Regions from separate parts of the Blastococcus sp. SYSU DS1024 genome, predicted to be linked through region 1. Evidence: riboswitches for the same ligand, from Rfam matches in the RefSeq annotation. Region 1 holds a riboswitch; each other region holds the start of a gene.
The links. A riboswitch is a leader RNA that binds a small molecule or an ion and turns the genes downstream of it on or off. The one in region 1 is predicted to bind cyclic di-AMP.

Region 1 (10,109 bases):
TTGATCGACACCATGATCCCGCCGGCCTTCCAGGCGGCGACCATGGCGATCACGAACTGCGGCACGTTCTGCAGGTAGACCGCCAGCCGGTCGCCCGGCCCGAACCCGCGCTCGAGCAGGCCGACGGCGAGGGCGTCGCTGAGCTCGTCGAGCTCCCGGCGGGTGATCGTCCCGTCGAAGTACCGCAGGGCGACGCCGAGGGGGTCCCGCTCGACCCCGGCCCGGAACATGTCCAGGGCGGTGTCGTACTCGATCGGGTAGTCGGCCGGCTGGTCGCCGTAGAGCGCCAGCCAGGGCCGGTCGTCGTAGCCGCTCACGAGCGCCGCCTCACTTGATGACGACGGGGTTGACGGGGGTGCCGGCCGCCTTGGCGACCTTGAGCGGGGCCGCGACGTACAGGAACGCGTACTGCCCGTCCTCGGCGCAGTCCGCGGCCAGCTTCTCGAGGTCGGCGATCTCGGTGAGGGTGACCCCGAGGTTGCGCATGAGCGCGTTGTGCAGCACCAGGGCGACGCCGTTGTTGGGGTCGAAGGTGACCTCGTTGGCGATCGTGTCGGTGACCAGGTTGGGGATCTCCATCTCCTGGAACCACTGCACCAGCTCGGGGGAGTAGACCAGCCCCGGCTCGTTGAAGCCCTCGTAGAACGCCTCGCCCTGCTCGTGGAACAGCTGCAGGAAGTTGGTGCGGACGACCAGGATGTCCCGCTTCTGGATCGGGGTGCCCTGGGCCTCCGCGCAGGCGACGAGGTCCTCGTGGGTGAAGGTCTCGCCCTTGTCGAGGGTCGCCTTGCCGCGGAAACGCGCCATGTCCAGCAGCACGGCACGGCCGACGACACCGCGCTCGGCGATCGGCGCGACGCTGGCCTTCTCCAGACCGCCGACGGTGGTCCGGGCGTCGTAGCCGTTCCAGATCTTGCCGTCGTACCAGAGGTGGCCGAGGGCGTCGTACTGGGTGGAGCCCTGGAGGTAGGCGTCGATCTTGTCGTCGGCGTAGTGCAGGCCGCCGGGGTAGTCGGCGCCCTTGCCGCCCTCGTCCCAGTCGCTCTCGTCGAGCACCTGGGTGCGTACGGCGGGGGTGCGGCCGGGCCAGACCGGGTCGCCCTTCGGGTCGCCGATCAGCCGCTGCAGGGTGAAGACCTTGCCCGAGCGCACGAGCTGGACCGCGGCGAGCACCTGCTCGGGACCGAGGTAGTTCAGCGCGCCGACCTCGTCGTCGGGCCCCCACTTGCCCCAGTTGGTGGGCGCGTCCTTCAGGAGCTCACCGAGGTAGGGCGCGGTCGTGGGGGTGTCGGTCACGGATGCCTCCAGGGCTGGTCGACGGCCCGTCCGTCGACGGGCGGGGCGGTGACCTGGACTATTCGCCGCTGTGGTGCCGACCACAACCGGCGTGCAACATTCGGTGCAACCGCACGCCGCCCGAGCCGCAGGGGGACCCCTTGACCACCAGCACCGTGCCCGGCAACCCCGAGTCCGTCTTCACCTACGGGGCGCCGCAGCTGAAGTTCGGCAGCGGCGCCTCCGACGAGATCGGCTTCGACCTCAGCCGGTACGGCGTGCGGCGGGTCCTCGTGGTGACCGACCCCGGGGTGGCGGCCACCGGGCACCCGCAGCGGGTGGCCGACCAGATGTCGCAGTTCGGCATCGAGGCGCGGGTGTTCGACGGCGTCCACGTCGAGCCGACCGACCAGAGCCTGGTCGCCGCCATCGACGAGGCCCGGTCGTCGGGCCCCTGGGACGCCTTCGTCGCCGTCGGCGGTGGGTCGAGCATCGACACCGCCAAGGCGATCAACCTGCTGACGACCAACCCCGGCGAGCTGATGGACTACGTCAACGTGCCGGTCGGCAAGGGCCAGGCGCCGTCGCAGCCGCTCAAGCCGCTGGTCGCCGTCCCGACGACGACCGGCACCGGCTCGGAGAGCACCACGATCTGCGTGATGGACGTGATCGCCCAGCGGGTGAAGACCGGCATCAGCCACGCCTGGCTGCGGCCCACCCTCGCCGTCATCGACCCCGACCTCACCCTCAGCCAGCCGCCCGGGGTGACCGCGGCGTCGGGGATGGACATCCTCTGCCACGCGCTGGAGAGCTACACCGCGCGCTGGTACACCACCTACGACCGCAAGAGCCCCGACCAGCGGGTGCCCTACTGCGGCTCCAACCCCATCTCCGACATGTGGTCGGAGAAGGCGATGAGCCTGCTGGCCGGCTCCTTCCGCACCGCCGTGCGCGACGGCGAGGACGCCCGGGCGCGGTCGGACATGGCGATCGCGGCGACGTTCGCCGGCATGGGCTTCGGCAACGCCGGCGTGCACATCCCGCACGCCAACGCCTACCCGATCGCCGGGCAGGTGAAGGACTTCCACCCCAAGGACTACCCGGCCGACGAGCCGATGGTGCCGCACGGGATGTCGGTGGCCCTGACCGCGCCGGAGGCGTTCCGCTTCACCTTCGAGGCGTCCCCGGAGCGGCACGTCCGCGCCGCGGAGCTGCTGGCGCCGGGCGCCGACCGGCCCGCGGACCTGGCGGAGTTCCTGCCCACGGTGCTGGCCGACCTGATGCGCGACATCGACATCCCCAACGGGGTGGGCGCGGTCGGGTTCGGCGAGGGCGACGTCCCCGACCTCGTCGACGGCGCGATGAAGCAGCAGCGATTGCTGGCCACCTGCCCGCGCCCGGTGACCGAGGAGGACCTGGCCGGCATCTTCCGGCGGTCGATCTCGCTGTGGTGAGGCCCCCTCAGCGAGGGGGGACGACGGTCTTGGTGACCTGACCGGTCGCCACGAGGACGCCGTCCACGGTGGCCTCCGCCCGCATGAAGGCGACCGCCCGGCCGCGGCGCAGCACCGTCGCCGTCACCTCGACGGTGGAGTCGGCGCCCACCGGCCGCAGCAGCGACGCGGAGACGTCGTGGGTGACCGCGTGCTCGCCGTCGCCGAGGGAGGGCAGCAGCGCCAGGAACGAGGCGACGTCGAGGAGGGCGTAGACGACGCCGCCGTGCAGCAGCCCCGCCGGGTTCTGCGCGGCGGGGCCCACCGGGAAGCGGATGCCGGCCGCCGGGTCCGCGGCGTCGCGCAGCTCCACCCCGAGGAACCGGTGGAGCGGGATGTCCAGGACGGCCTGCACGTGGGCGTCGGTAACGAGTTCGCCGGTCACCCGGTCAGCATCCATCAACAGCCCCGGCGGCTTCCCACAGGCCCGGCCGGAGCCCGCCGCGGGGTGCGCCCGCGCTCCTAGTCTCCGCCTCGATCGCGGGACGAGGAAGGGGCAGCGGTGATCCGGTACGGGGACCCCGAGGCGCTGGACGCGCTGGCGGCCGAGCTCGTGCAGCGTGCGCGGGCCGTGCGGGACGCGGGGGAGGAGCACCGGCGCGACGGTGAGCGGGCCCGGTGGGTGTCCGACGCCGCCGCGGCGTACCGGCGCCGGCAGGCGCGGGACTGCGCGGAGGTCGACGCCGCGGCCGAGGCGATCGAGCGGGCCGCGGAGCTGCTGCGCCGGCACGCCGACGAGGTGCGCGCCCGGCTCGCCGCGATCGCCCGGGCGGAGCGGGCGGTCCGGTCGTGGCTGGCCGAGCGGGCCGCCCGCGGGGAGAACGTGCTCGAGCAGGTGGGCGCGGTGCTCGGCGAGCTCCCCGAGGCGGGCGCCGACGCCTGGCGCACCGTGCCGGCGAGGCTGAGCGGCGCGGGCCTGTGGTGACCGCCCCCGAGATCTCGGTCAGCGGCGGGGCCGGCGGCATCGAGGCGGAGCTGGCCGACCTCCTCACCCTGGGCCGGAGCAGCGCGGGCCTGGCCGAGCTGCTGACCCGCACCAGCGCGGCGTGCCACCTGGTGCTGGCCGACCCCGACCTGCTGGCCTCCGCGCTCCTGGACCCCGCGGGCGTGGCGCGGGTCGGTGCCGCCCTGCTGGAGGCGCTGGACGGCCCGGGGGGGCTGAGCGCGCTCGCCGTGCGGTTTGCGGCGCGGGCGGTGGCGCTGGAGAACGCGGCCGTGGCGTACGAGGCGGCCGACCGTGCGCTCGCCGAGCTGGCCGACGACCTGGAGTGGACCGTCGGCTACCTGTGGCCGGTCACGGCGGGGGTCGTCGTCCTGGGCGCGGCCGGGAGGGCCGTCACCGACCCGACCGGCTCGGCCGTCGACGTCGCCGCGCTGCTCGCCGACCCCGAGCGCTGGCTGACCGGGCACCCGGGGCTGGTCGACGACGCGATGGGCGCGCTGCCCGGCGCGGCCACCATGGCCGGCGGGCTCGCGGGCGGTCCCACCGGCCGCTGGCTCGGCGGTGAGGACGTCGGCGCCGCGGCCCGCCGGCTCGGGCGGCTCTGGCCCGACGGGGCCCCGGTGGTCACGCGGCTGCCCGACGACGTCAGCGGTCCTGCGGTCGCACCGCCCCGCGGGATCGACGACCTGCTGGGCGCGCTCGAGATCCGTGCCGGGCGGTCCGGCCCGGCACGCGACACGATCGCCGTCCGGGTGCTCACCCGCGCCGACGGCAGCACCGCCTACGTCGTCGACATCCCGGGTACCGGCGTCTGGAACGCGCCGGCGGGCACGGTCCACCCGCGGACCCACGACCTCGGGACCAGCCTCCGGGTGCTCGGGGGCGACGCGACGACGCGCCAGGCGGCGATCGCCGAGGCGCTGCACCGGGCCGGGGCGGGCCCGTCGGACCCCGTGCTCCTGGTCGGGCACAGCCAGGGCGGCATGGTCGCCGCGCAGGCGGCCGCGGAGGCAGGCGGACCCGGCTTCGGGTTCGACGTGCGGGCCGTGGTCACCGTCGGCGCACCCGTCGCCCGCGTCGTCGTCCCGCCGGAGGTGCAGCTCCTCGCGCTGGAGAACCACCACGACCTCGTCCCGCAGCTGGACAGCCGCGCCAACGACGACAGCCCGAACGTCACCACCGTGACCTTCGCGGCGCAGTACGGCAGCGTCGCGGACAACCACGCCATCGGGACGGCGTACCGGTCCGCCGCCCGTGCGGTCGACGCCGGCGAGGACCCGTCGCTGGCCGCGTTCCGCGCCGGTGCCGCGCCCTTCCTCGTGCCGCCCGGTGAGCAGGCGTCGGTCGTCGCGCACGTCTACGAGATCGGCAGGAGATGACGCGGCCGCGCTGGCTAGTCTGCCGTGGTGCAGGGGGCGGCGGTGGTGCTGCCGGAGTTCTCCCTCATCGTCCTGGGGCTGGTGCTGCGCCGCTGGGCCTGGCGGTCCCCGGGGTTCTGGGCGGAGCTCGAGCGCCTCGTGTACTTCGTGCTGTTCCCGGCGCTGCTGTTCCGCACCACGCTCGCCGCCGACGTCGCCGCGGCCGGTACGGGGGCGGCCCTGCTGGCGGCGGTGGGGGGGATCGCGGTGGGCGCGCTGCTCGGCGCGCTCGTGCGCTGGTTCCCGGGCATCGACCGGGTGACCGCGGCCTCGGGATGGCAGACGGCGTTCCGCTTCAACTCCTTCCTGGCGCTGGCGCTCGTCGACGACCGCGGGCCGGCCGCGCTCGCGCTGATGGGCGTCCTGCTGGGCGTCACCGTCCCCGCGGTCAACGTCCTCGCGGTGATGGCCCTCGCGGGAGGCACCGCCGCGGCGAGCGGACGCGGCGCGCTCCTCGGCGTGCTCGGGGCCGTCGTGCGCAACCCGCTGATCGTGGCGACCGTCGCCGGGCTCGCCGGGAACGCCGCCGGCCTGGTGCTGCCGGAGCCGGTCGACGCCACGCTCGGCCGGATCGCCGCCGCGGCCGTGCCGATGGGGCTGCTGACGGTGGGCGCGGCGCTCCGGATCGGTGAGCTGGCCCGCCGGGAGTGGGCGCTCTCCGGCTACCTGGCGGCGGTCAAGCTGCTCGCGGTGCCCGCCGCGGCGCTGGGCCTCGTGGCGCTCCTGGGCATCGACGGCGACCAGCGGGCCGTCGTCCTCGCGTTCGCGGTCGTGCCGCCCGCCACGGCGTCCTACGTGCTGACCGCGCGCATGGGCGGCAACGGCGGGTTCGTCTCCGCGCACGTCTCCCTGGCGACGACGGCCGCGCTCGTGACCGTGCCGCTGTGGTTGCTCGTCGCGGGCTGACGGGGTGCGCGGTCCGATAGCGTCCTGCGGCATGTCGCGGCGGCGCACGATCGCGATCACCGGCGGGATCGTGGTGCTCGCCCTGGGCCTGTCGGTCCTGATCCCGGGCAGCCCGACGCGGGCCTTCGCCCGGGGCGCCGTGCACGCGGAGTGCGTCACGTGGGTGGGTGACGACGGGAACCGGTCGCTGGCGGTCTACGGGGACTCGATCAGCCGCGCGGACAGCGAGCCCCGGTTCGGCTTCCACGGCGGTCGCTCCTGGTACTCCTACCTCGTCTGCTCCGACGAGTTCACCGACGGCGCGAACGCGGCCGTGGCCGGCGAGACGGCGGCGGACGTCCTGGAGCGTCTGGAGGCCGACGAGCCGCGGGTGGACGTCCTGGTCGTCCAGGCCGGCACGAACGACCTCCGCCTCGGGGTGCCGACGAGGGAGACGGTGGCGAGCCTGCGCCGGGCGGTCCGGCTCGGGCAGGAGGTCGCGGGCACCGTGCTGCTGGCGACGGTGCAGCCGTGGACGGGCACGGACGCCACGGCGCTCAACGCCGCCGTCCGCCGGCTGGCGGAGGAGACGGGCGTCGAGCTGGTGGACTTCGCCGGCGTGCTGGGCGACCGCGACCTGACCCGGGACGGGGTCCACCCGACGGAGGCCGGCGCCCGGGCGCTCGCCGACCTGGTGGCGGAGGCGGTGACCTAGCCGCCGCCCGGGCAGCTCCGGGCGGTACGCCGCCCATGACGGTCGGGCTCGTCGAGCCGGCGAGCAGGGCGGATCAGTCCATCGCGTTCAGCGACGCGACGGACTCGCGCGTCGGGCCGAAGCCGATCGGGGCGTGCTGGAGGTAGTGCGTCCGGGACGTCCCGGCCGCCGAGTAGATGCCCTGCTTGATGTACACCGACTGCCCCTCGTACAGGTTGGCGACCTGTTCGGAGAGGACCTTCTCGCCCTGGTGCCAGACCTCGATGAGGCCCTTCGCCGGGTCGGGGGACCAGATGAAGCGGACCGTGTGGTCGTTCCAGGCGCCCTTGTCGATGGTGCCGAGGTTGAACGTCCGGACGTACTGCGCGTCGCCGGCGATGCGGCCTCCCGTGCCACCGCGGACGTCGACCATGAGGTTCTCGTCCACGTCCGACCAGAAGTGCACGTTGGGGTTGCCGGAGTTCACCGTCTGGTGCCACTGGGTGTAGATCAGGAACTGGCCGCGCTCGTCCCAGTCGAAGTCGGCCGGGAAGAACGTGGACCAGGCCCACCACTGCTCGTCGCCGGGCCGGACGTCGCCGGAGTCGGCGATCGAGTCGCGGACCTCGGAGCGCAGGGTGCCCTGCGTACCGTTCCAGCCGGTGTCGCCGGGTTGCACGGTGAAGAAGGCGGTGCGCTCGGAACCGGGGTACGGGTTGGCCGTGGTGGTGCCGTACTGGTCCGGCCGGAGGGCGTGGATCTCCGGCCAGGGAGCGGGTGCCAGCGTCGTGGCGTCGTAGCCCCAGACCCTCGTGGGCTGGACGGTGGGCAGCTCGGGCGCAGGGTCCGTCGCGAGCGGGGTCGTCGGCGTCGTCGGGGGCGTGGTGGGCTCCGTGGCAGGCGTCGGCGGCTCGCTGGTCGTGGCGGGCTCGGACGGAGGGGGCGTCGGGGCCGCCTCGGCCGGGGTGGTCGGCTCGGCCGGCTGGCCGCCGGGGTAGATCTGCACCGGCTCCGTCCGCTCACCCTGCACCTTGGCGTGGTCCCGCGGCACGACCACGAAGGCGTACCTCGGGGTGGACAGCGGCAGGCGCGGCGACGTCCAGGCGGTGGCGCTGGTGGAGCCCACGATGCGACCGGCGGCGCTGGAGGTGACGTCGATGACGAGGTAGTCGCGCGCCCCGGACACCCCCGACCAGTCCAGCGAAGCCCGCTGATCGACGGCCTTGCCGGTGAGATCGGCCGGGGCGAGCAGCACGGCGGCGGCCTGGGTCTGCGACGTGACGGGCCGAGGGGCCTCCAGGACGGCAGCGGTGAGTCCGGCGCCGCCGATCAGGGTCAGCGCCGCCAGGACGGCCAGGTTGCGCGTGTTCATGGCGACGGCGGTTGCACGTTGTGTCACTGCTCGATTACGACACGTCGGGAAGGCGGCGGTGCAGAGGCGCGCCGGTCGCTCTCGTCGTGGACCTGCTGCCGCACCTCCGGCCCGGGGCAGGGCCGGCCGCGGCACCGGAGTGGCGCGCCACCGGCGCCGACGTGCGCTCCGTGCCCACGCCCGACCGGAGCGGTGTCCTTGCTCACGCGGGCAGCGCGGCGCGAGCGCCGGGCAGGACGCCGCGGCCCGGAAGTGGTGGGGCGGGTGGGGCTCGAACCCACGACCCAGGGATTATGAGTCCCATGCTCTGACCAGCTGAGCTACCGCCCCGGACCCGCCAGCCTGCCAGACGGCGCCGCGGCGCCGCAGTCACGCCCTGGGGTCGGTGGGACGAACCGACAAGGTCCGTTACCCCCCTGTGACATTCGGGCGATCCGCTTGTACCGTCTCTCGCGGCCCACCCGATCCCGCTCCCGAAACCCGGGGGCTCGGGCGGGCCCCGCCGAACTCTGCGGCCTCACCGCCGCGGGGACCGGGGACCCACGTTTTCTGGGGTGAATCCCGTCTGCGCCACCACGGGCAGACAGGTAGGGCATGTTCCGGCCCGAACCCGTCAGCTGACCTGGTAGGCGGATCGAGGAACGGAGACCGTCGCCTTGGCGACCTCGCACCACCTGCGCAACCACGTCCCGGCCGCGCCCGCGCGCCGGACCCTCCGCCGCACCCGTCTGGCGGCCACCGCCGCCACCGCGCTGCTGGCGCTCGCCGTGCTCGGGACGCCGACCGCGGCGGCCGCGCCCGGCGACGCGCGCAGCGAGCACGACCGCGTCGAGGCGGAGGTCGCCGGCATCGAGCAGCGCGTCCGCGACGCCGAGGAGCGCCTGCAGCAGCTGACCCTGCGGGCGGAGGAGGCCAGCGGCGCCGTGCTCGCCGCGCAGGCCGAGCTCGACCGCGCCCGCGAGCACGCCGACGCCATCGCCGCCGAGCTCGCCGCCGTCCGGGAGGCCGTGGCGAGCACCCAGGGCGAGGTCGCCGCCATCGGCCGGGAGGCCTACATGGGCAGCGACCAGTCGATGAAGCAGTTGGAGATGGTCCTGCACGCCGAAGGCCCGGGGGAGCTCCTCCAGCAGGCCGCGACGCTCGACCTCCTCGGCGAGGACCGCGCGCAGGTGCTCGAGGACCTGCGGGTGGCCGAGGCCCGCGAGGCCCGGCTCGACCAGGAGGCGAAGACCGCCGTCGCCGAGCGGGATGCCGCCGCGCGCAAGGCGCAGGGCATGCAGGCGGAGGTCGACGCCCTCCTCGCCGCCGCGCAGGCCGACTTCGACGCGCTCACCGCCGAGAAGGCGGCGCTGGACGAGCAGCTGCGCGAGGCGGAGATCCGCATGCTCAGCCTCCGCGGCACGGCCGATCCCGTCGCCGCCTGGTCCGAGCAGCAGGCCACCGAGCAGGCGGCCGTCGCGGCTCCGGTGACCGGGGGTGCCGGCCAGCTCACCCAGGGGCGGGTCACCTCCTGCTACGGCAGCCGGTGGGGCACCCAGCACCTCGGCGTGGACATCGCCGCACCGATCGGCACCCCGATCTTCACGCCGGAGCCCGGGGTCGTGCTGCAGGCCGGCCCGGCCAGCGGCTTCGGTCTCGCCGTCGCCATCCAGCACCACGACGGGGCCATCACCGTCTACGGCCACGTGAACCAGTTCTTCGTCTCGCCGGGCCAGGTCGTCAGCGGTGGGCAGCAGATCGCCGAGGTGGGCAACCGGGGGCAGTCCACCGGCCCGCACCTGCACTTCGAGGTGCACTACGGCGGCCTGTACGCCAACCGCTCCAACCCGGTGCCGTGGCTGGCGCAGCGTGGCATCACCCTCGGCGGCAGCTGCGGCTGAGCCTGCCGGTGCGCTCGTTCCGGGAAACCGGACCGGGCGGACGGCGGGTGCCTCGATCCGGCTGCGTGCCGCCGTCCTGGGAGCGCTCCTGGTCGCCGGCGGTGTCGTGGCCGTGCGGCTCGACCTGCCGTCCGGGGAGCAGCTGCGCA
Region 2 (10,109 bases), on a different contig from region 1:
GTCGATGGTGATCGAGTAGGTGACCTCGGTGCGCCCGCCGGTCTCGACGAGGGTGTAGGAGCCCTCCTGCCGCTTCTGCATCTGACCCTCGACCAGGGTCCACGAGACGCGGCGGTCGTCGTCCCAGGTGTAGTCGAGGACGTAGTCGTCCTTCACGGCCCCGGCGTCCAGCACGAAGTGCACGCGGCGGGCCCGCCCGTCCGGCCCGGTCTCGAGCACCTCGACCTTCTTGGCGGCGGCGACCCACTGCGGGTACGAGGGGAAGTCGGCGATCACCGCCATGACCTCGGCCGCAGGCGCCTCGACGACGATCGACTGGGTGGACTGGTCGGCCATGGGCAGCAGGCTAGCCGCTCCCCGCCGTGCCCGGCTCGCGTGCACCACGGCACTCGGCTACTCCCCGGTAGCACCAGCCGCTAGATTGTCCCGGACGTCCCCGTACCGGGGCCGCGGGCGACGGTGCCTCCGGACGGTCGGGGAGGAAAGGACCGGGCGTGCGCGAGTTCAGCGTTCCAGCAACCCACGAGGTGGGCCCCGACGAGGCCCTCACCGACATGCTCGCGACCAACGTCGCCGAGCACGGGGCCGAGGTCGGCCTCCGGCGCCGGGTGGACGGCCGCTGGACCGACGTGACCTGGCAGGAGTTCGGCGAAGAGGTCCGCGGCGTCGCCAAGGGCCTGATCGCCGCGGGGGTGGCCGCCGGTGACCGCGTCGCCCTGCAGGCCAAGACGCGCTACGAGTGGACCGTCTTCGACTACGCCATCTGGACCGCCGGCGCCGTCGTCGTCCCCGTCTACGAGACCTCCAGCGCCGACCAGGTCGCGTGGATCCTGTCCGACTCCGGGGCCACGGTCGCCGTCGTCGAGCGCGACGAGCACGCCGCCGCCATCGAGTCGATCCGGGACCAGGCACCCGAGCTGAAGGCCGTCTTCGTGATCGAGGACGGCGCCGTCGAGCAGCTGACCGCGACCGGCGGGGAGGTGCCCGACAGCGAGCTCGACACCCGCCGCGCCACGCTCCACGCCGACAGCCCGGCCACGCTGATCTACACCAGCGGCACCACCGGCCGCCCCAAGGGCTGCGAGCTGACGCACGCCAACTTCCTGTTCGAGATCGGCAACGGCATCACGCTGCTGAACCGGTTCATGAACGTGCAGGGCTCGCTCCTGCTGTTCATCCCCCTGGCCCACGTGCTCGCCCGCGTCCTGCAGGTCGGCGCGGTCAAGAACCGCACCATCATCGGCCACACGCCCGACGTGAAGAACCTCGTCGAGGACCTCGGCGAGTTCAAGCCGACGTTCGTGCTCGCCGTCCCCCGGGTCTTCGAGAAGGTCTACAACTCGGCCAAGGCCAAGGCCGAGGGCGACGGCAAGGGCAAGATCTTCGACCGGGCCGCACAGGTGGCCATCGACTGGTCCCGCGCCCAGGACACCGGCGGCCCGGGGCTGGGCCTCCGCCTCCAGCACGCGCTGTTCGACAAGCTCGTCTACGGCAAGCTGCGGGCCGCCCTCGGCGGACGCTGCCTGGGCGCCATCTCCGGCGGTGCCCCGCTGGGTGAGCGGCTCGGGCACTTCTTCCGCGGCATCGGCGTCACCGTCTTCGAGGGCTACGGCCTCACCGAGACCACCGCCGCCGCCTCGGTGAACCACGACGAGGCCCTGCGCATCGGCACCGTCGGCCAGCCGCTGCCCGGCGTCACGTTCCGGATCGCCGAGGACGGCGAGGTGCTCATCCGGGGCGGCATCGTCATGCGCGGCTACTGGAACAACCCGGAGGCGACGAAGGAGGCCATCGACTCCGAGGGGTTCTTCCGGTCCGGTGACATCGGTGAGCTCGACGCGCACGGCTTCCTCAGGATCACCGGCCGGAAGAAGGAGATCCTGGTGACCGCGGGCGGCAAGAACGTCGCCCCCGCGGTGCTGGAGGACCGGCTGCGCGCCCACCGGCTGGTCAGCCAGTGCATCGTCGTCGGCGACCAGCGCCCCTACATCGCCGCGCTGGTGACCCTCGACGAGGAAGCACTGCCGCAGTGGCTGGAGTCCAAGGGCAAGGACACCTCCCTCACCGCCGCCCAGCTGCGCGAGGACCCCGACGTGCTCGCCGAGCTCGACGCCGCGGTGCAGGAGGCCAACAAGGCGGTCTCCCAGGCCGAGGCGATCAAGAAGTTCACGGTGCTGGGCACCGACTTCACCGAGGACAACGGGATGCTGACGCCCAGCCTGAAGCTGAAGCGGAACGTGGTCATGAAGGAGTTCGGCTCCGACGTCGAGGCCCTGTACTCCCGCTGAGCCCCTGCCCACCGAGGCCCGCCGCGCTCCCCGCGCGGCGGGCCTCAGTGCTTCGTGAGGAGCTCGTCGAAGGTCTCGGCGATCGACGTCCAGGACCACCGCTGCTCGACCCAGCCGCGACCGGCCAGGCCCATCGCCCGGGCGCGCGCCGGGTCGTCGAGCAGCCCCGACAGCGCCGCCGCCACCGCCTCCGGTGACCGCGGGTCCACCACGTGGCCGGTGACGCCGTCGCGCACCGCCTCCGGCGCCCCGCCCGAGGTGCCCGCGACGACCGGTCGGGCGCAGGCCGCGGCCTCGAGGAAGACCATGCCGAGGCCCTCGACGTCCAGGCCCCCGCGCCGGGTGCGGCAGGGCATGGCGAACACGTCCCCGGCGGCATAGTGCGCCGGCAGCTCGTCGTGGTCCACCGGGCCGGTCAGGACCACCGAGTCCTGGAGCCCAGCCCGGGCGACGGCGCGGCGGAGGGAGGCCTCGGCCGGGCCGCCGCCGACCAGCAGCAACCGGGCGCCGGGGTGCCGGGCGAGGACCTGCGGCCAGCCCGCCACGAGCACGTCCTGCCCCTTGCGGGCGACCAGGCGGGAGACGCAGACGACGACCGGTGCGTCACCGAGCCCGTGCCGGGCGCGCACCGCCGTGCCGTCGACGCCGGGGGCGAACCGGTCGATGTCGACCCCGGGCGAGAGCTGGGCCAGCCGGGTGCGGCCCCCGAGCGGCGGGGCGAGGCGGTCACGGGTGTACTCGCTGATGTAGGTGAGGACGTCCAGACCGGCGGCGATCCGCTGCATCACCTGCCGGCTGCCCGGAAGGGCGACCCAGCCGGTCTCGTGCCCGTGCGTGGCGCCGACCAGGTGCTCGACCCCGGCGGCGCGCAGCGTCGGCGCGAGCAGCCCCAGCGGCGCGGCCGCCCCGAAGAACGCGGTGTCGCAGCCGTACCGCTCCACCAGCTCCACCGCCGCGCGGGCGGTCGCCCGCGTCGGGAGGAGCATCCCGGTCGGCCGGCGCACCACGGGATAGGGCAGCGACCGGTCGTGCTCGGCCGAGCCCGGTGCGTCCGACGCCAGCACGACCAGCGAGTCCGGTGGCCGCCGCTCCAGCAGCGCGGCCACGAACGTCTGGATGCCTCCTTGCCGGGGCGGGAAGTCGTTCGTGACGACCAGCGTCCGGCTCACGGCCCCTCCAGGCGCGCCCAGTCCTCGGCCATCGCGATGCGCTGCGCGGTCGTGGGGTGGCTGCCGAAGAACCAGTGCCAGGCCGCCGGCGGATCCGGATCGCTGAGGTTGGCCCTGGCGAGCCGCTGCTGCATGGCGATGAATGCCTCCGGATCGCGGGTGAGGTCGAGGGTGTGCAGGTCCGCGCGGGCCTCGATCTGGCGCGACACCAGGTTCTGCACCGGCGTGGACAGCAGGCCGCCCACGGCGACCAGGAACAGCAGCAGGGGGACCACGCGGGGGTCGCCGGCCGACGGCGCCCCCGAGCGGCGCAGCAGGGGCGTCCAGGTCAGCAGCCAGCCCAGCAGCGCGGTCGCCGCACCCGCGCCCAGCGCGCCCATGAGCGTGCCGGTCAGGACGTCGTCGGCGGCCACGTGCCCCAGCTCGTGCGCCGCGATCGACTCGATCTCCGCATCGGGCAGCCGGCCGAGGACGGTGTCGTAGACGACGATCCGCCGGGTCGAGCCGAACCCGGAGACGTAGGCGTTCAACGCCGTCGTCCGCCGGGAGGCGTCGGAGACCAGCACGTCCTGGACCGGGGTGCCGTTCTCCTCCGCGAGGGCGAGCAGGTCGCTGCGCAGTTCGCCCGCCGGCAGCGGCTCGAAGGTGTTGAACGCCGGCTCGATGACCACCGGGTAGAGGAACGAGCCGACGACGACGAAGCCGGCCGCTGCCGCCCCGCCCCAGGCCCACCAGGTGCGCGGCGCGCGACGGACCAGCCACAGGAAGGCCAGCACCACGACGACGGTCAGCGCCGCGCTGATGGCCAGCGAGACGGCGACGTCGCGCAGCCAGAGCCCCCAGCCACGGGTGGACAGGCCGTAGCGCGTGCGCACGGCCTCCGCGTAGGCGGAGATCGGCAGGGTCACCACGCGTCCCAGGAGGAGCAGGACCGGCACGCCCAGCAGCACCTGCACGACCCACCGGTCGCCCCACCGCGCCCCCACCGCACGCATCAGGCGGGCCCCCAGCGGGGTGAGCCCGAGCACCGCCGAGACCGCCAGCCCGAGGACCAGGGAGAGCAGCGACGCGGGCCGCAGGGCGGCGGCGAAGGCCTCCGCGCGCTCGATCGTCGCGGGATCCAGGCCCGCGGTGGGGTCGGGCTCGGTGCGTCCTCCGGGCGGCTCGGGCAGCACGTCCCACGGGGTGCGGACGACGATGACGACGACGACGGCGATCCCGAGCAGGGCCGCGGCCACCAGGGCGGCCCGGCGAACGCTCACCCCGCCGATCCTAGGCGGGCGGCTCCCCGCGCCCTCCCCGCCGGCTCCGCTCCTCCCCCGGGCCGCGGCACGCGGGCACCGGGCTCCCGTTCGAACCCGGCCACCGCGCGCGACACCGACGCCTGGGAGGTGCCCAGCAGGTCAGCGGCGCCGGTGAAGGCCCCGCGTCGACGACCGCGACGTGCGAATCCGGCCTGGTCCTCCCCGGCCCCTCCAGCGACCACTTGTGCCGTCGCCGCCGGGGGGCTGTCGTCGGTCGTCCCCTGCGCCGCCGACCGCACCACCCTGCGGTTCGTGCCCCCGCGCTTCCTCGGCGTCTTCACGAGCACCCATCCGGTGCTGGCCGCCCTCGTCGGCATCCTGCTGCTCGACCAGGGGGCTCCGGGCGCACGCGAAGATCGCGCCAGGACGCTCCCCCGGGCCTGCCCGAGGTCGTCGGACGGCGCCCTCGGTCACCGGACCGCCCAGGACCGCCGAGGGCCGGCGATCCCTGTCGGGATCACCGGCCCTCGGTCACCAGCCTGGAACCGTCAGCCGGCGATGTCACCAGCCGGCCTCCGCGCCCCGGTCCGCTCCTCGCTCGTCCCTCGCTGCGATGCTCCCGGAGCTGTCAGCCGGCGATGTCACCAGCCGGCCTCCGCGCCCCGGTCCGCTCCTCGCTCGTCCCTCGCTGCGATGCTCCCGGAGCTGTCAGCCGGCGATGCGACGGGCGCTGTTGTAGCTCCCCATCGAGTCCACGCTCGCCACCTTCACCGGCTGGCCGGACGTGGAGGCGTGCACCATCTGGCCGTTGCCGATGTACATGCCCACGTGGCTCACCGGGCTGTAGAAGAACAGCAGGTCGCCCGGCTGCAGCTCGCCGCGGGAGACGGGCCTACCCATCTGGCTCTGCGACCGGCTGGAGTGCGGGAGCGTCACCCCGGCCGCGGCGTAGGCGTACGACGTCAGCCCCGAGCAGTCGAAGGCGTTCGGCCCGCCGGCACCCCACACGTACGGGTCGCCGAGCTGGGCGAGCGCGGTGTTCACCGCCACCTGGGCGGCCGTGCTCGGCGCGATGACGCTGCCGGTGGGCGCCGGGAGACCGGCGCCACCGTGGGCCTGTGCCACCTGCGCCTGCTGCGGCGCGGTGAGCGCCTCGTACCGGCGCTGGTAGTCGGCGATCTTCGCCTCGAGCTCCTCCTGCTGGCCGGCGATCCGCTCCACCGCCCGCCGGGCGTCCGCCGCGGCCTTCTCGGCGGCGTCGCGGGCCTGCTCCGCGTCCTCGGCCGCCCGCGACACCTCGGTGAGCACCTCGCTGGTGTGCCCGGCGATGACGTCGAGGGTGCCCAGCTGGTCGACCAGCTGGTCGGCCGAGTTGCTGGTCAGCAGGACGTCGAGCTGCGACATGCCGCTGCCCGTGTAGACGCTGCGGGCCAGCCGGCGCATGTGCCCGTCGAGGGAACCGAGCCGGGCCTCCGCCTCCGCGACCGCCTCGCTCGCGGCCTGCGCGTCGCGCTGGTGGCCCTCGAGGACGACGCGCGCCTCGTTGAGCTGCTCGGAGACGACCTCCAGCTCGTGGCTGGCCTCGGCCACCTGGGCGGCGACCTCGTCGGCGGTGCCGGGAACCGCCGACGCGGTACCCGGGAGGACGGTGACGGTCAGGGCCGCGACGGCGCTGACCAGGAGCCCCGAACGGAGCGGTCCGAAGCGGCGGGCGCTGGCAGAGCTGCACCGGCCGGCGGTGTGGAGTTGTTCGGGGGCGTGCGTCAGTAGTGCGTGAGGGGTCGCCACGTGCGGCGGCTCTCCGTTTCTTCCGCTGCAACCGCCGACCGAGTTAGCTGACGGGTTCGGGCTGGGAAGACTGGCCCTATCCCCCGCGCACCGGCGAGCCGACGGCGGGAGAACTCACCCCAGAGTGCGGTGGGTCCCCGGTACACCTCGGGCGCCAGTGGTGCACGCCACGCGGTGATTAGGCGGTGTCCGGTCGAGGCCATCCATCGATGGATGACGACCACCCGGCCGAACGGAGGGAACCCTACGACCGTGATGCGCCTGTGACAAACGGGAACAGGTGAGACGTGTGCGACGGCCACGTGCCCCGCGATGGCGCGTCTACCTGGGCATTCACCCGATCGGGTGTACACCCGTCCCTCGCCACGGGCGGGCGGGGATCAACCGGTACGCCGTCCCGACCGCTCCCCGCCGTGCCCGTCGGGATGCCGCAGCGGGGGAACCAGGCCGCCCTCGGCCAGCGCGCGCACGGCGCGGCGTTCCACCTCGTCGAACTCCACCACCACGCCCGGCGGCGGGACGACGACGTCCTCGGCGGCCGTGGCCGGCCCGCCACGCGGCCGCCCGGTCATCGGCACGACGACCGGGTCGACCCCCTGCCACCCGGGCGGGGCCCCCAGCAGCACGGTCACGACGCAGTCGGCGCAACCGGTCCCCCGGGCGGTGCAGGTGTCGCAATCGATGAGCATCGCTTCTTCTCCTCCGTGAGTTGCTGCGCACGGTAGGAAGGGCCACCGACATTTCCGCCGGGCCACCGTCGGCCCGCGCCGGGTCAGCTGCCCGCGTACTCCCAGTGCCACGGCTCCTCGCGCCCGTTGCCCGGGTCGGCCCACGTGGGGTGCAGGAAGCCGAAGCGCCCGGCGTTGGCCACCATCCAGGCGTACTGCCGGGTGCCGAACGTCTGGACGCCGCCGCACAGGTCCACCGCCAGGCCCCAGCCGTGGTTGCTGGTGCCGGGCACCGCGGCCAGGGCCGGCTTCTCCCCGTACAGCCGCACCTGGCCGGCGTAGGTCCGGTAGGAGTCGGTGAGGCACAGCGGGCTCCCGAAGGCGGTCGCGTAGGCCGCCGACATGGCCCGGTAGGCGGCGGCCGCATCGCAGCGCAGCGCGTGCCCGCCGACGCCGAGCGGGCACATCGCGCTGGGCGGGATGAGGCCGTTCGGGTAGCCGCCCCACGCGCGGGCGCCGTCGTAGCTGGGTGGGTAGACGGTGTTGCCGCACTCGGTCCGCAGCGTCCCCGCGGCCGGCGCCGGGACGGCGACGGGGGGCCGCTGGCCGAGGACCGGGCGGCCGATCGCCAGCACCTGGTCGCCCGGCAGCGTCCGCACCACGACCGCGCCGGCCCGGGCGTCGGCGGTCAGCATGGTCCGCGGGTCCAGGGCGATGCCCACGTGCCCGAGGCCCGCCTCCGGCGAGCCCAGGAAGACCAGGTCACCGGGGAGGACGTCGGCGGGGGCCACGGATACGGCGCTCGCGAACAGCTCCTCCTGCGTCGCGGGCAGCTGGACACCGGCCCGGCCGTAGGCCACCTGGACCAGTGACCCGCAGTCCCAGGACTCCGGCCCCGCCGTCCCGGGCGCGTACGGCTGCCCCAGGGCCTCCATCGCGCCGCTGACGGCGGTCAGGGTCTCGGCGGGCAGGACCAGGAGCGAGCTCGGCCGCCCGGGCAGCTGGGCCACCCCGCGCTGCGCGCCACCCGCGGCTGCGGCCACCGGAGCGAGGCGGTCGGGGAGGCTGCGCTCGGGTTCCCGCAGCGCGGCGGCGGGCACGTCGCCGAGGCCGGCGGTCCGGAGCTGGTCGACGTAGGCCCGCCAGCTGGCCGCCGTCTGCTCGTTCACCGACACCTGCTCCCCCTGGAGCGCCGCCAGCTGCCGGTCGACGACGGCCAGCGTGTCGTGGAGCTCCGTGGTCACCGCATCGGCGGCCGCCTCCAGCGCGGCCACCCGCGCGGCCACCTCGTCCGCCCGCTCCTGGGCCACGCCGAGCGCGGCCTGGGCGCGCTGCTGCTGGTCCAGGGCGCTGCGCCGGTGGCTCTCCGCGACGCCGATGAGGTGGGCGAGGTGCGCGTCGACGGCGTCGAGGAAGCCCATGCCGGCGAGGACCTCCCCCGGGTCGCCACCGGTGAGCAGGAGCGTCAGGGGGGTGAGGGCGCCACCGTCCCGGTAGACCGCAGCGGCGTAACCGGCGACCTCGCGCTGGTGCCCGGCCAGCACGCCCCGGGCGTCCTCGAGCACCGCCCTCGCCTCGTCCACCGACCGCTGCGCCTCGGCCAGCGCCTCGCGCGCGGCGACGACCTGCCCCTGGCGCGCCCGGAGGTCCTCCTGCACCTCGGCGGCCCGCCGTTGCAGCCGGTCCAGGTCGCGGCTGTCCAGCACGCCGGAGGTGCCACCCGGCTGGTCGCTGGGCGCGGCGGCCACCGGCCCGGCGGGCAGCAGCACCGCCAGGCACGCCGCCAGCGCCGCGGCCACCGCGCATCGCCGGGCCCGGGCGGGCGGGCGCCACCTGGAGCGCGCGGGCATCACCGACCACCTCTGCGTGCGGGCCGGTCGCACCGGACGCGATGGCCACTGGCAGGCATGGTGTCCCGATCGGGGCCGGAACGCCAGGTTCCGCCCGGTGCAGGCAGCCCCGGACCCCCCGGTCAGGGGAGGCCGGTGCGCGACCGGCCCCGGCGCGCGTCCCCGGGAGTGTCACCCCCCCGACCTAGCGTCCGCTCCGTGGCACCCTCCCCCGCACCGCTGCACCCCCAGCAGGTCTCCATCGAGGAGGTCGGGACACCGCTGGCGCAGGTGACGTTCGTCGTCGTGGACCTGGAGACCACCGGCGGGTCCCCGAAGGACAGCGCCATCACCGAGATCGGGGCCGTGCGCGTCCGCGGCGGGCAGGTGCTCGGCGAGTTCCAGACCCTCGTCGACCCCGGCCACGAGATCCCGCCCTACATCAGCGTGCTGACCGGGATCACCTCGACGATGGTCGCCACGGCCCCGCGGATCGGCGCCGTGCTCCCGACCTTCCTCGAGTTCGCCCGCGGCGCCGTCCTCGTCGCCCACAACGCCCCGTTCGACCTCGGGTTCCTCAAGGCGGCGTGCGTCGAGAACGGCCTGGTGTGGCCCACGGTGGCGTCCGTCGACACCGCCGTGCTCGCCCGGCGGCTGCTCAGCCGGGACGAGGTGCCCAACTGCAAGCTCGCCACTCTTGCCCCGTACTTCTCCGCCACGACCTCGCCCACGCACCGGGCCCTGGACGACGCGCGGGCCACGGTGGACGTGCTGCACGGCCTCTTCGAGCGGCTCGGCCCCCTCGGCGTCACCACTCTCGAGGAGCTGACCGGGCTGACCCGGCAGGTGGATCCGGAGCGACGGCGGAAGCGGCACCTGGCCGACGGGGTGCCCAGCGGTCCCGGCGTCTACCTGTTCCGCGGCCCCGGGGACGAACCGCTCTACGTGGGCACCTCCAACGATCTCCGCAGCCGGGTCCGCAGCTACTTCACCTCGGGCGAGCAGCGCAGCCGCATCACGGAGATGGTCGGGCTCGCCCAGCGGGTGGAGCCGATCCCGTGCGCGCACGCGCTCGAGGCGGCGGTCCGCGAACTGCGGCTCATCGCCCGGCACAAGCCGCGCT
Region 3 (10,109 bases), on a different contig from region 1:
TGGACGCTCACCATCGCGCTGGCCGCCGCGGCGGTCGGGGTGATGCACATCGTCGGCCGGACCGCACGCAACCTCCGCGAAGGCCAGGGCGGGCTGGGCCGGACGGCGCTCGCCGTCATGACTTTCGGCTGGCTCGCCCTCGGCGCGGCGACCTTCTACGTCCGGACGCAGGTCGAGGCGCCGACCGTCGGTACCGGGCAGGTGGCCTTCGGTGGTACCGCCGCCGAGGTGCCCGGGGACGACCCGCTGCTGTCGGCGATCCTGTTGGCCGCCCTCTACGTCGGCTCGGGCATCCTCGCCTTCTGGATCGGCTTCTCCGACCACCACCCTCGGATGAAGACCTACCTGCGGCTGCGCCGCGACCTGGCGTCGCGGCGGCGGGCAGCGGCCGACGCCGAGCGGGCGGCGATCGAGGCCGAGCGGCTCGCCGCGAATGCCCGGGCGGAGGTCGCGCGAACGGCGGCCCGCACCGCCGCCGCCGAGGCTAGCGTCGACGCGGAGCTCGCCGAGCTCAAGGAGCTGGCGCGGATCCACGTCGCCGGGCTGCTCGGCGACCCGGCGGCGACCAACAACCTCGTCTCCGGGCGGGCGGAGGCCACCGACCGGCCGGCCGAACCGCGTCCCGTCGGCCCGCTCGCCCTCTGGCCGACCGCGCCGGTCGCCCCCGCGACGTCGCTCAACGGCAACGGCCACCACGCAGACCACTGACGGAAGGAACCTCGTGCTCGGGACAACGGTGCTCCGCTGCACCGCCGCGGTCGTCGCGACGGTCGCTCTCCTCGCCGGGACGGCGGCCTGCACGAGCGGCGACCCGGAGCCCAGCGGGGGGCTGGCCATCGTCGTCGGCGCGCGCAGCAACTCCGCCGGCCCGGTGCTCGGCGGTGCCGCCGCCGACGCCCGCGAGGCGGCGCTGGCCTCGCAGGCCCACCTGTCGATCGTGGTCGCCGACGGGGCCCCGTTCCATCTCGACGGCTCCGGCGCGCTGCTGGCCCGCGACGACAACGCAGTCGTGCAAGGGCAGGACCGCGACCGCAACCGCGCCCTGATCGACCAGATGCTCGCCGAGGCGCAGGCGCAGACGCCGGAGACCGATCTGCTGGCAGCCCTGGACCTCGCCGCCCGCGCGCTCGGGACCGGGGCGGGTCGGCGCACCCTCGTCGTCGTGGACTCCGGTCTCTCCACCACGGGTGCGCTCGACTTCGCCGCCCAGCCGGACCTGCTCGACGCCGACGCCGGGACGCTCGCCGCCCAGCTCGGCGACGCCGGTGCGCTGCCCGACCTCGGCGGCATCGACGTCGTGTTCTCCGGGCTCGGCGACGTTGCGGCGCCGCAGCAGGCACTGCCCCGTTCGCAGCGCGAGAACCTGGTCGCCCTCTGGACGGCGATCGCCGAGGCGGCCGGCTCGGCTGATGTGGGCATCGACGAGACCCCGTTGAGCGGGCAGCCGGCGGGGAACCTGCCGGCCGTGACCCCCGTCGTCCCGGGGAGCGGGCCGGTCTGCGCGGTGGAGACCGTCGTCCTCGACGAGGGTGACGTCGCCTTCGTCGCGGACACGGCCGCGTTCCGAGACGAGGCCGCCGCCGTCGCCACGCTGCGGCCGATCGCCGAGCGGACCCTGGCCGCCGGTCTCTCGGCGGCGCTGGCCGGGACCACGGCGGACGTCGGCGACGCAGCCGGGCAGGTCGACCTCAGCCGCCGAAGGGCCCAGGCCGTGGCCGACGCCCTGGCCGCCCTCGGCGTCCCGGCCGACCGGCTGACAGTGATCGGGCTCGGCAGCGACTTCGCCGGCTACGACCCCGACGACCTGGCAGCCAACCGGGCCGTACGGATCGAGCTCACCGGCGCCGCCGAGGTCGCTTGCGGCTGAGCAGGCGGAGAGCGGTCAGTGACCGTTCTTCTTGGCGGCCCGTCGGCCTGCGCCTCCCCGGTGATCGCCATGTCGGTCGGGGGCACCTCGACGATCCAGGCCCGGACGGCCGGCAGCGCTGCCCCGGTGGCGTCGGCCGTGGACTGGCTGACCGCGGCGAGCAGGTCGCGCTTCTGCTCGACGGTGCGTCCTGGACCGGTGGTGATCTGGATGAAGGGCATACCGCACGCCTATCAGCGGAAGGCGGCCCGGTCAGCAGGCGAGGGGGACACTGCCCGCAGGCACAGGGTGCAGAAGAAGCGGACGCTGCCGGGTCAGCCGGTGCCCTCGGCGGCGATCAGGTCGGTGACCTCCTGCGGAGGTGTCGAGCAGTCGTCGGACGAGGGCTCCTGGTCCGAGGCCAGCCCCTCGACGCCGGCGTCCTCGACGGGCTGGAAGCCGAGCCGCTCGAGGTGGGCGGGCACCCGGTTCTGGGCGTTCACCACGTGCGAGCGGGACAGCCAGCCCAAGCCGTCGTCCACCTGGAAGTCCATGCCGCCGCCGGCCGCCCGCTGCACGTGCCCGGGGGAGGGGAGCAGGCCGACCAGCTGCACGGCCTCCGCGGCCGACAGCTCCGCCGGCGGGGAGTCGAAGTAGTACCAGCCGGCCGCGCAGACGCCGTAGACCGTCGGCCCGAACTGGGCGTAGTTGACGTACAGCTCGAGCATCCGGCGGTCGTCGACGAACGCGGCCAGCTCGACGGCCAGGCCGGCCTCGACCGCCTTGCGCCAGGCGCTGAGCTCCTGGTTGAGGAACAGGTTCTTGGCCATCTGCTGCGGGATCGTGGAGCCCGAGGGGTCCTCGTCGCCGGCGAGGTGGGCCGTCGCCCGGCTCCACAGCGCCTCCCACTCGAAGGCCCCCGAGCGGTAGGGGAGCTGCGCGTCCTCGTGCGCGATGACCGCCGCGAGGAAGTTCCGGGAGACGTGCTCGACCGGCACCGACTGCTGGATCGCGCCGTCGGGGTTGGCCAGCATGAAGGCCGTCGTCGGCGGGTCCACCCAGCGCAGCGAGAGCACGACCAGCGCCTGGACGACGCCGACCACGGCCAGTACCCGGACGACGCGGCGGAACGTCCCCCGGCGACGCCGCGGGGCGCGGTCCCGGAGCCCCCGGCGACCGCGGGGCGGGGGGAGCGGGCGCTCGGGTGCGGCGGGCGGGAACGGGCCCTGGGGTCGGGCCGTCGGGTAGGCCCGCCGCGGCTCGTCCCCGGGCCACGGGCGCGCCGGCTGCCCGTACGGCGGCTGCCCGTACGGAGGCTGCCCGTACTGAGGTTCCCCGTACGGCGGCTGCTCGTACGGTGACGGGCCACCGGTCGGCGGCGGGGCGCCGTACCAGTCGTTGCCCGCCGGCGGCGGGCGGTCGAAGCGGGGACGCCGGGCGGGCTCCTGCTGCGGCAGCGGCTCGGTGGGCCGGCGGCGGAGCCAGCGGGTGGTGCGGGAGTGCGGCGGGACGGGGGCCATGAGGCGGTGCTCCTCAGGTCGGCGTCGAACCGTCATCGTAGGGCGGTTCCCTGTGAACGCCGCCGACGTCCGGACGGGTGAGCCGGCACCCGGTCGGTGCGAGGGGCGTCACCTCGCGGGGGTCTCAAGGTCGGGGGCGGACCGGTCGACGTTCTCCAGGTGAGCCGGTCACGAGCGCCCGAGGTGGCGACGCTGCGCGTCATGGCGCAGACGCTGGCCATCTTCTACGGCTTCGGCGGCGCCGCCGGGTTGCTCATCGCCGCCGGGGCGCAGCCGGGTGCCCGCCGCTCGGTCCTGCTCGCGCTCTCGCTCACCGGGCTGGCCGCGGCCGGCGTCGTCGCCCGGTGGGGCGCCCGGTGGCCGCGCAGGGTCTTCGACGTGGCGGTGGGTGCCGCGAACGTCCTGATCGCCACGGCCGTGGTGGCCAGTCCCGACCCGGTCACCGCGCTGGCCGCCGCCACGCTCATCAGCTTCGTCGTCGTCGATGCGCACCTGTTCTTCACCGGGCGCCAGGCGTGGGCGCACCAGGCTCTCGCGGTAGCCGCCGTCACCGCGTCCCTGCAGGTCTCCTGGGGTGTGCCGCTGGCCACCGCGTTGGGCCTGGACGTCGTGCTCGTCGGCCTCGGCGTGGTCATCCGCCGGCTGGTCATCCGCGCCTCGGGCGCCAGCCGCGACCCGCTGACCGGGCTGCGCAACCGGCGCGGCTTCGACGAGGCGCTCGACGAGCTGCTGTCGGAGGCCGGTCGCACGCGTGAGCCGCTGTCGGCGGCGCTGCTCGACGTCGACCACTTCAAGTCGGTCAACGACACCTTCGGCCACGAGGCCGGGGACCGCGTGCTGTGCCGGGTCGCCGACGTCTGGCGGGCGCAGCTCCCGCCCGGGGCGGTGCTCGCCCGGCACGGGGGCGACGAGTTCTCGCTGCTGCTGCCCGGCGTCCGCGCCACGGCGGCGCTCGCCCTCGTGCGGCGGGTCTGCGCGCTGCACCCCGACATCTCGCTCTCCTGCGGGGTGGCCGGCTACTCGTTCGGCGAGAGCGCGTCCCAGCTCATGCGCAGCGCCGACCGCGCCCTCTACGACGCGAAGGTCCTCGGCCGCGGCCGGGTCGAGCTCTTCGAGGGCACGGGGCCGGCGGTCGACGGCGCGACCAGACGCGGGACACCGTCGGGCTGGTGAGCCGCGGCGCTGGGTCGTCCTGGCTCACCAGCGCCGTCCTCCCTCACCGCAGCGCGTCCTTCCTCACCGTCTGCCGTGAGGGAGGACGCTCGATGATCAGCTCACCTGATCGTGGCGAGGTCACGGCAGGCCGGCGTGCGGGACGGCGACCTGCGTCGACACCAGCACCGCCTCGCGCACCGGTGCCCGCGTGTGCTCGTAGAAGTCCGGCGCGCAGCACAGCAGCAGCGTGCGGCCGTCGTCCCCGCCCAGGGCGCAGGCGTAGACGCCCATGCCGTCCGGCGCGGCGATCTCCTCGACGATCGCGCCACCGGCCGCCACCCGGACGACCCGGCCGTTCAGCCCGTCGGCGACCCAGACGTGGCCCTCGGCGTCGAGCGTGCAGCCGTCGGGGGCGACCACGACCTGCCCGATCAGCTCCTCCACCGAGCCGCCCACCGGCAGCGGACCCAGCTCCGCCCACACCCGCCGGCCGCCCAGCGAGCCGTCGGCGGCGATGTCGAAGGCGGTGAAGCGGTTGCCCCACGTCTCGCCCACGACGAGCGTCCCGTCCGGGGTGATGACCGAGCCGTTCGGGAAGCGCAGGTCCTCGGCGACGACGGTCACCGTGCCGTCCGGGTCGACCCGCTTGAGCGACGCCGGGGCGGGCGCGCCACCACCCATGAGGTCGAAGCCGAAGTCGCCGACGAACGCCCGGCCGGCGGTGTCGACCACCATGTCGTTGAGGTGCCCGCCGCAGACCGCGGAGAGGTCGGCGTGCGTGGACACCTCGCCGTCGGCGACCCGGAGCAGCCGGTGGTCCTTCATGGACACGACGAGCAGCGAGCCGTCGGGCAGCCAGCCCAGCCCCGAGGGCTGGTTCTTCACCTCGAGGACGACGGTCTCCGCGCCACCGGGCGCGACCCGGCTGACGGTGCGCCGGTAGAAGTCCGAGACCCACCACTGCCCGTCGCGCCACCGCGGCCCCTCGAAGTAGGAGCCGCCCTCCAGCACCGTCCGGAACGCTCGCGTCGCCATGGGACCGGACGCTACGACGCCGCGGCCTGGCGCACGAGCCGGTCGGTACCCGGTTTCACCGACCCCCACCTGGGCAGACGCCAGGAATGCGTCGACGGATCGTGCGGGGGATGTTCGAGCGGACCCTGAGGGCGGTCGAGCGCTGGGAGGTCCTCGACGCGCCGAGCTACCCGGTGGAGCACGGCATCTCGCTGACCTTCCTGCTCGCCGGGCGCTACGCCCGACCCCTGCAGGACCTGCTGCACGGTGTCTGGCTCGGCCACCCCCTGCACCCCGCCCTGGTCACCGTGCCGATCGGGTCGTGGACGGCGGCCCTCGTGCTCGACGCCCTCGACGCCACGGGCCGCGGTGGGCCGGGCTCGGGGCCGGCGGCCCGCACCGCGGTGCGGGTCGGCGTCGCCGGCGCGGTCGCCTCGGCGGCCACCGGGTTCACCGACTGGCAGCACGCCCACGACCAGGCCCGCCGCGTCGGGCTGGTGCACGCCGGGCTGAACAGCACGGCCCTCGCGCTCTACACCTGGTCGCTGGCCGACCGGGCCCGCGGCCGGGCCGCCCGCGCCCGCGTCACCGCCGCCGCGGGCTACGCGGTCACCGTCGCCAGCGGCTGGCTCGGCGGCGCGCTCGCCTACCGGCACGGGATGGGCACCGACCACGCCGTCCGCAGCTACGAACCGCGGCGCTTCGTCGACGCCGCGGCCCTGGCCGAACTGCCCGAGGGCGAGCCGGTGCCGGTGGACGTCGACGGCATGCCCGTCGTGCTCGTCGCCACCGACGGTGCCGTGCACGCCGTCGGTGGCCGCTGCCCCCACCAGGCCGGGCCGCTCGGCGAGGGCTGGTTGCACCGCGGCGAGCTGGTCTGCCCATGGCACGGGTCGCGGTTCGACCTGGCCACCGGTGAGCCCGCACAAGGCCCCTCGACCGCACCGCTGCCCTGCTTCGACACGCGCGTCCGCGACGGCCGGGTCGAGGTGCGCCGCCGCGCCGACTGGCGCACGCCCACCGCCGTCACCGCGATCCAGGAGGCATCCCGATGAAGGCCGACGAGGTCCTGACCGCCCACCACGACGTGCTGCGCGGGCTGCTGCGCGACCTGGCGGAGACGACCGACGAGCAGACCGGGCGGCGGGAGGAGCTGCGCGACCGCCTGCTGCGCGAGCTGGAGATCCACACCCAGATCGAGGACGAGCTGTTCTACCCCGCGGTCCGCGACGTCTCGCCGCTGCTCTCCCTCGCCCACGCCGAGCACCGGCAGATCGACGACCAGCTGGCCACCGTCATGCGCACGGCACCCGACGACCCCGAGTTCGTCCCCGAGGTGCGCATGCTGGAGAAGACGCTGCGCCACCACACGATGGAGGAGGAGCAGCGGATGTTCCCCCAGGCGCACGCCCTGGGGGAGGCGCGGCTCGAGCAGCTCGGTGAGCAGCTGCGCGCACGGCAGCAGGAGCTGGCGGAGTCCGGCGGGATGCGGCTGATCGTGCGGCTCAAGCGGGCGACGCTGCGCCTGGTGTGAGCGCCCCGATGCCCCGGCCGACGCGGCCGGGGCACCGGGGAGAGCGCCGGATCAGACGACGCGGCGCGCGGTGTTGTAGCCCCACATCGAGTCCACCGGCACGACCGACACCGGGTTGCCGAAGGTGGAGGAGTGCACCATCAGCCCGTCGCCGATGTACATGCCGACGTGGCCGACCGGGTCGTAGAAGAAGATCAGGTCGCCGGGCTGCAGGTGGGCCCGGTCCACGTAGACCCCCGCGGTCGACTGCGCCCGCGACGTGCGCGGCAGCTCCACGCCGGCCGCCTGGTAGGCCGACCAGGTCAGGCCGGAGCAGTCGTAGCCGCCGGGGCCGGTGCCGCCCCAGACGTAGGGCTTGCCCTGCTGGGCCAGGGCCGTGTCGACGGCGAGCTGTGCGGCGTGCGTGGGCGCGACGACGGAGGTGGTGACGACGGTGCCCGTCCCCGTCGTGCCACCGTCACCGGTGGAGGCGGCGGCGGTGAACGGGGTGAGGGCGATGCCCGCTCCGGTGAAGAGGGCGAGCGCCGCACCGCGGACGGAGCGGCGGGTGGTGGACGTGCGAGTGGTCGTCATGGACGACGGTTCTCCTGTTCTCCATCGACCGCCTACCGGGTTAGCTGACGGGTTCGGGCGGGGAACTCGCCCGGCACGACCGGCTCGCGGCCGCGCTTCACCCCAGTGCTGCGGTGGGTCCCCGGTCCGGGCAGCGGTCGGATCCGATGCCCGGTTCGGCGGTGCCGGGCGGGTGTCACCGGGAGCGGCGACGACGGGGAGCCCGTCCGGACCGCGACGACGCTAGGTCGGTCACGGAGAGGTCACAAAGCGGCCGACACGCGTGGATCCGGCCGCGGAACGGCGTCCGGGCGGACGGCTGCGGTCCGCGACTCGCGAGCCGACCACGGGCTATCCGCCGGCCGCGGGCGGGCCGCCTCGGCACCTCGTGACCCACTGTCATCAACCTCTTACTTCTCCGGCCGACGGCGTTGCTGGACCCTCCGTGCTCGTCCACGCAGCGTTCCGTAGCCGCGGTCAGCTGATGTCGCAGCCGCACGGGCAGTTTGCGGCGTGGACGGGCTGGCCCTCCCCGCCGTCCATCTCGTCGCACTCCGGTGGGCAGGTGCACGCCCAGCCGTCGTCGCACGCCTCGACCTCGCCGGCCGCGACGCGTCGCCGCAGCTCCTCCCGCCGGCGTTGCACTTCCTCCCACCGACGTCGCGCGGCGGCCGCTCGTCGCGCTGCCGCGCGCTCCTCCGGCGCATCGCCGGGCTGAGGGACGAGGTGGTCGTCAGGGCGATCGCGGGTGCGGTCGGCGGCGTCCTCCTCGGGCCGGCGGCGGTCGAAGGTGTACGTCGGCTGCCGGAGCCGAGGCTGGTGCTCCCACCGCCACGCACGCTCCTCGCTCAGCATCGTGTCGAGGTGGGCGGGAAATCGCCGACCGGCCCCGTCGCGGACGGTGCCGGCGGCCATGCCTGCGACCGGTCGGCCTTCGTCGTCGAGCAGACCGAGCCGGAGTCCGCCCAGGCGCGCGGCGGCGGCGACCAGCCGGGCGTCCATGCCGGTGGTTCCCGACTCCACGGCGGCGACGGTGGACTTGGAGACGCCGAGCCGGGCCGCCAGCTCCCGTTGCGACAGCTCGGCGCGGCGGCGGATCCGCCGGAGCAGGCCGCACAGGTCGAACTCCCCTGGAACATGGTCGTCGGGCACCCGCCGAGCGTGTGCGCTGCAGCCGGCCGGGAGCGAGCCCTGGTGCCCATCTGTGGACAGTCACTCTCTGCCCACACCCGCTGGGCAGAGAGGGAGCGTGCGCAGGACATGTCCCGATCCGCCTAGCGCTCTGCCCAGCCCGGCTGGGCAGAGAGTGACTGTCCCCGGGGTACCTGTGGCGGGTTGGCCGCCGAGCCGCGCACGGGGCGGTGTGCCCGACCGTGGTGACCGGGGCCACAGCGCCGTCCGGGACGCGTGCGAGCATCGCCGGGTGGCCCGCCTGCTGATCGCCAACCGTGGCGAGATCGCCGTCCGCATCGCCCGCGCCGCCGCCGCCGAGGGGATGACCTCGGTCGCCGTCGCCGCCGCCGACGAGCCGCACGCCCCGCACCTCGCCGCCGCCGACGAGGTCCACCTCCTCCCCGGCAGCGGCCCGGCCGCCTACCTCGACGCCGCCGCGGTCGTGCGGGCGGCCGTGGACACCGGCTGCACGCTGATCCACCCCGGCTACGGCTTCCTCTCCGAGAGCCCGGCGCTGCCCCGGGCGTGCGCCGGCAGCGAGGCGCCGGCCGTGGTGGGCCCCGGCGCCGGCGTCCTGGAGACGCTCGGCGACAAGGTGCTCGCCCGCGCGGCCGCCGAGTCCGCCGGCGTGCCGGTCCCGCGCGGCACCGGCGACGCCGCCACCCCGCAGGAGGTCGCCGACCTGCTCGGCGCGGCCGGCGCGGTGATGCTCAAGGCGCGGTTCGGCGGGGGCGGGCGGGCCACCCGCGTCCTGCGCCGGGGTGACGACGTCGCGGCCGCCGTCGCCGCGGTGTCCGGCGAGGCCCGCGTCGCGTTCGGCGCCGAGGCGCTGCTGGCCGAGGAGCTGGTCGAGGACGCCCGGCACGTCGAGGTGCAGGTGCTCGGCGACGCCGGCGCGGACGTCGTCGTCCTCGGTGACCGCGACTGCTCCCTGCAGCGCAACCGGCAGAAGGTCGTCGAGATCGCCCCGGCGCCGGACCTGCCGGATGCCGTCCGCGCCCGGCTGCACGACGCCGCGGCGGCGCTCGCCCGGCACGTCGGCCTGCGCGGGCTGGCCACCGTCGAGTTCCTCGTGCCCGCCGGGGCGCCCGAGCGGTTCGTCTTCCTGGAGTGCAACCCGCGGCTGCAGGTGGAGCACACCGTCACCGAGGAGACGCTCGGCCTGGACCTGGTGCGGATGCAGCTGCGGGTCGCCGCCGGCGCCACCCTCGCCGACCTGGGGCTGGCCGACGGCGCGCCGCGTCCGGTGGGCACCGCCGTCCAGGCGCGCGTCGTCGCCGAGACGCTCACCGCCGACGGCGCCGTCGTCCCCTCC

Region 2: it holds a riboswitch for cyclic di-AMP, as region 1 does, so the genes downstream of both, ACI79S_RS14410 (C40 family peptidase) here and ACI79S_RS14745 (murein hydrolase activator EnvC family protein) in region 1, are expected to answer to the same signal.
Region 3: it holds a riboswitch for cyclic di-AMP, as region 1 does, so the genes downstream of both, ACI79S_RS02390 (C40 family peptidase) here and ACI79S_RS14745 (murein hydrolase activator EnvC family protein) in region 1, are expected to answer to the same signal.

The regions. Positions count from the first base shown of each region.
Region 1 is NZ_JBJHAA010000016.1:14,022-24,130, forward strand. It holds gene ACI79S_RS14695 (AMP-binding protein) at 1-317, opposite strand, end outside; gene ACI79S_RS14700 (cyclase family protein) at 328-1,296, opposite strand; gene ACI79S_RS14705 (hydroxyacid-oxoacid transhydrogenase) at 1,437-2,729, shown strand; gene ACI79S_RS14710 (PaaI family thioesterase) at 2,737-3,153, opposite strand; gene ACI79S_RS14715 (putative T7SS-secreted protein) at 3,271-3,693, shown strand; gene ACI79S_RS14720 (PGAP1-like alpha/beta domain-containing protein) at 3,690-5,090, shown strand; gene ACI79S_RS14725 (AEC family transporter) at 5,118-6,035, shown strand; gene ACI79S_RS14730 (SGNH/GDSL hydrolase family protein) at 6,067-6,729, shown strand; gene ACI79S_RS14735 (heparin lyase I family protein) at 6,803-8,080, opposite strand; tRNA gene ACI79S_RS14740 (tRNA-Ile) at 8,334-8,410, opposite strand; cyclic di-AMP (ydaO/yuaA leader) riboswitch at 8,584-8,726, shown strand; gene ACI79S_RS14745 (murein hydrolase activator EnvC family protein) at 8,737-9,960, shown strand; gene ACI79S_RS14750 (TVP38/TMEM64 family protein) at 10,067-10,109, shown strand, end outside.
Region 2 is NZ_JBJHAA010000015.1:53,982-64,090, forward strand. It holds gene ACI79S_RS14390 (SRPBCC family protein) at 1-336, opposite strand, end outside; gene ACI79S_RS14395 (AMP-dependent synthetase/ligase) at 495-2,288, shown strand; gene ACI79S_RS14400 (glycosyltransferase family 4 protein) at 2,333-3,457, opposite strand; gene ACI79S_RS14405 (M48 family metallopeptidase) at 3,454-4,719, opposite strand; gene ACI79S_RS14410 (C40 family peptidase) at 5,410-6,489, opposite strand; cyclic di-AMP (ydaO/yuaA leader) riboswitch at 6,507-6,684, opposite strand; gene ACI79S_RS14415 (hypothetical protein) at 6,870-7,178, opposite strand; gene ACI79S_RS14420 (D-alanyl-D-alanine carboxypeptidase family protein) at 7,262-9,007, opposite strand; gene ACI79S_RS14425 (DEDD exonuclease domain-containing protein) at 9,206-10,109, shown strand, end outside.
Region 3 is NZ_JBJHAA010000002.1:153,651-163,759, forward strand. It holds gene ACI79S_RS02350 (hypothetical protein) at 1-708, shown strand, start outside; gene ACI79S_RS02355 (OmpA family protein) at 722-1,867, shown strand; gene ACI79S_RS02360 (tautomerase family protein) at 1,789-2,088, opposite strand; gene ACI79S_RS02365 (transglycosylase domain-containing protein) at 2,182-3,366, opposite strand; gene ACI79S_RS02370 (diguanylate cyclase domain-containing protein) at 3,526-4,539, shown strand; gene ACI79S_RS02375 (SMP-30/gluconolactonase/LRE family protein) at 4,660-5,556, opposite strand; gene ACI79S_RS02380 (Rieske 2Fe-2S domain-containing protein) at 5,667-6,590, shown strand; gene ACI79S_RS02385 (hemerythrin domain-containing protein) at 6,587-7,069, shown strand; gene ACI79S_RS02390 (C40 family peptidase) at 7,121-7,642, opposite strand; cyclic di-AMP (ydaO/yuaA leader) riboswitch at 7,657-7,813, opposite strand; gene ACI79S_RS02395 (helix-turn-helix domain-containing protein) at 8,099-8,773, opposite strand; gene ACI79S_RS02400 (carboxyl transferase domain-containing protein) at 9,045-10,109, shown strand, end outside.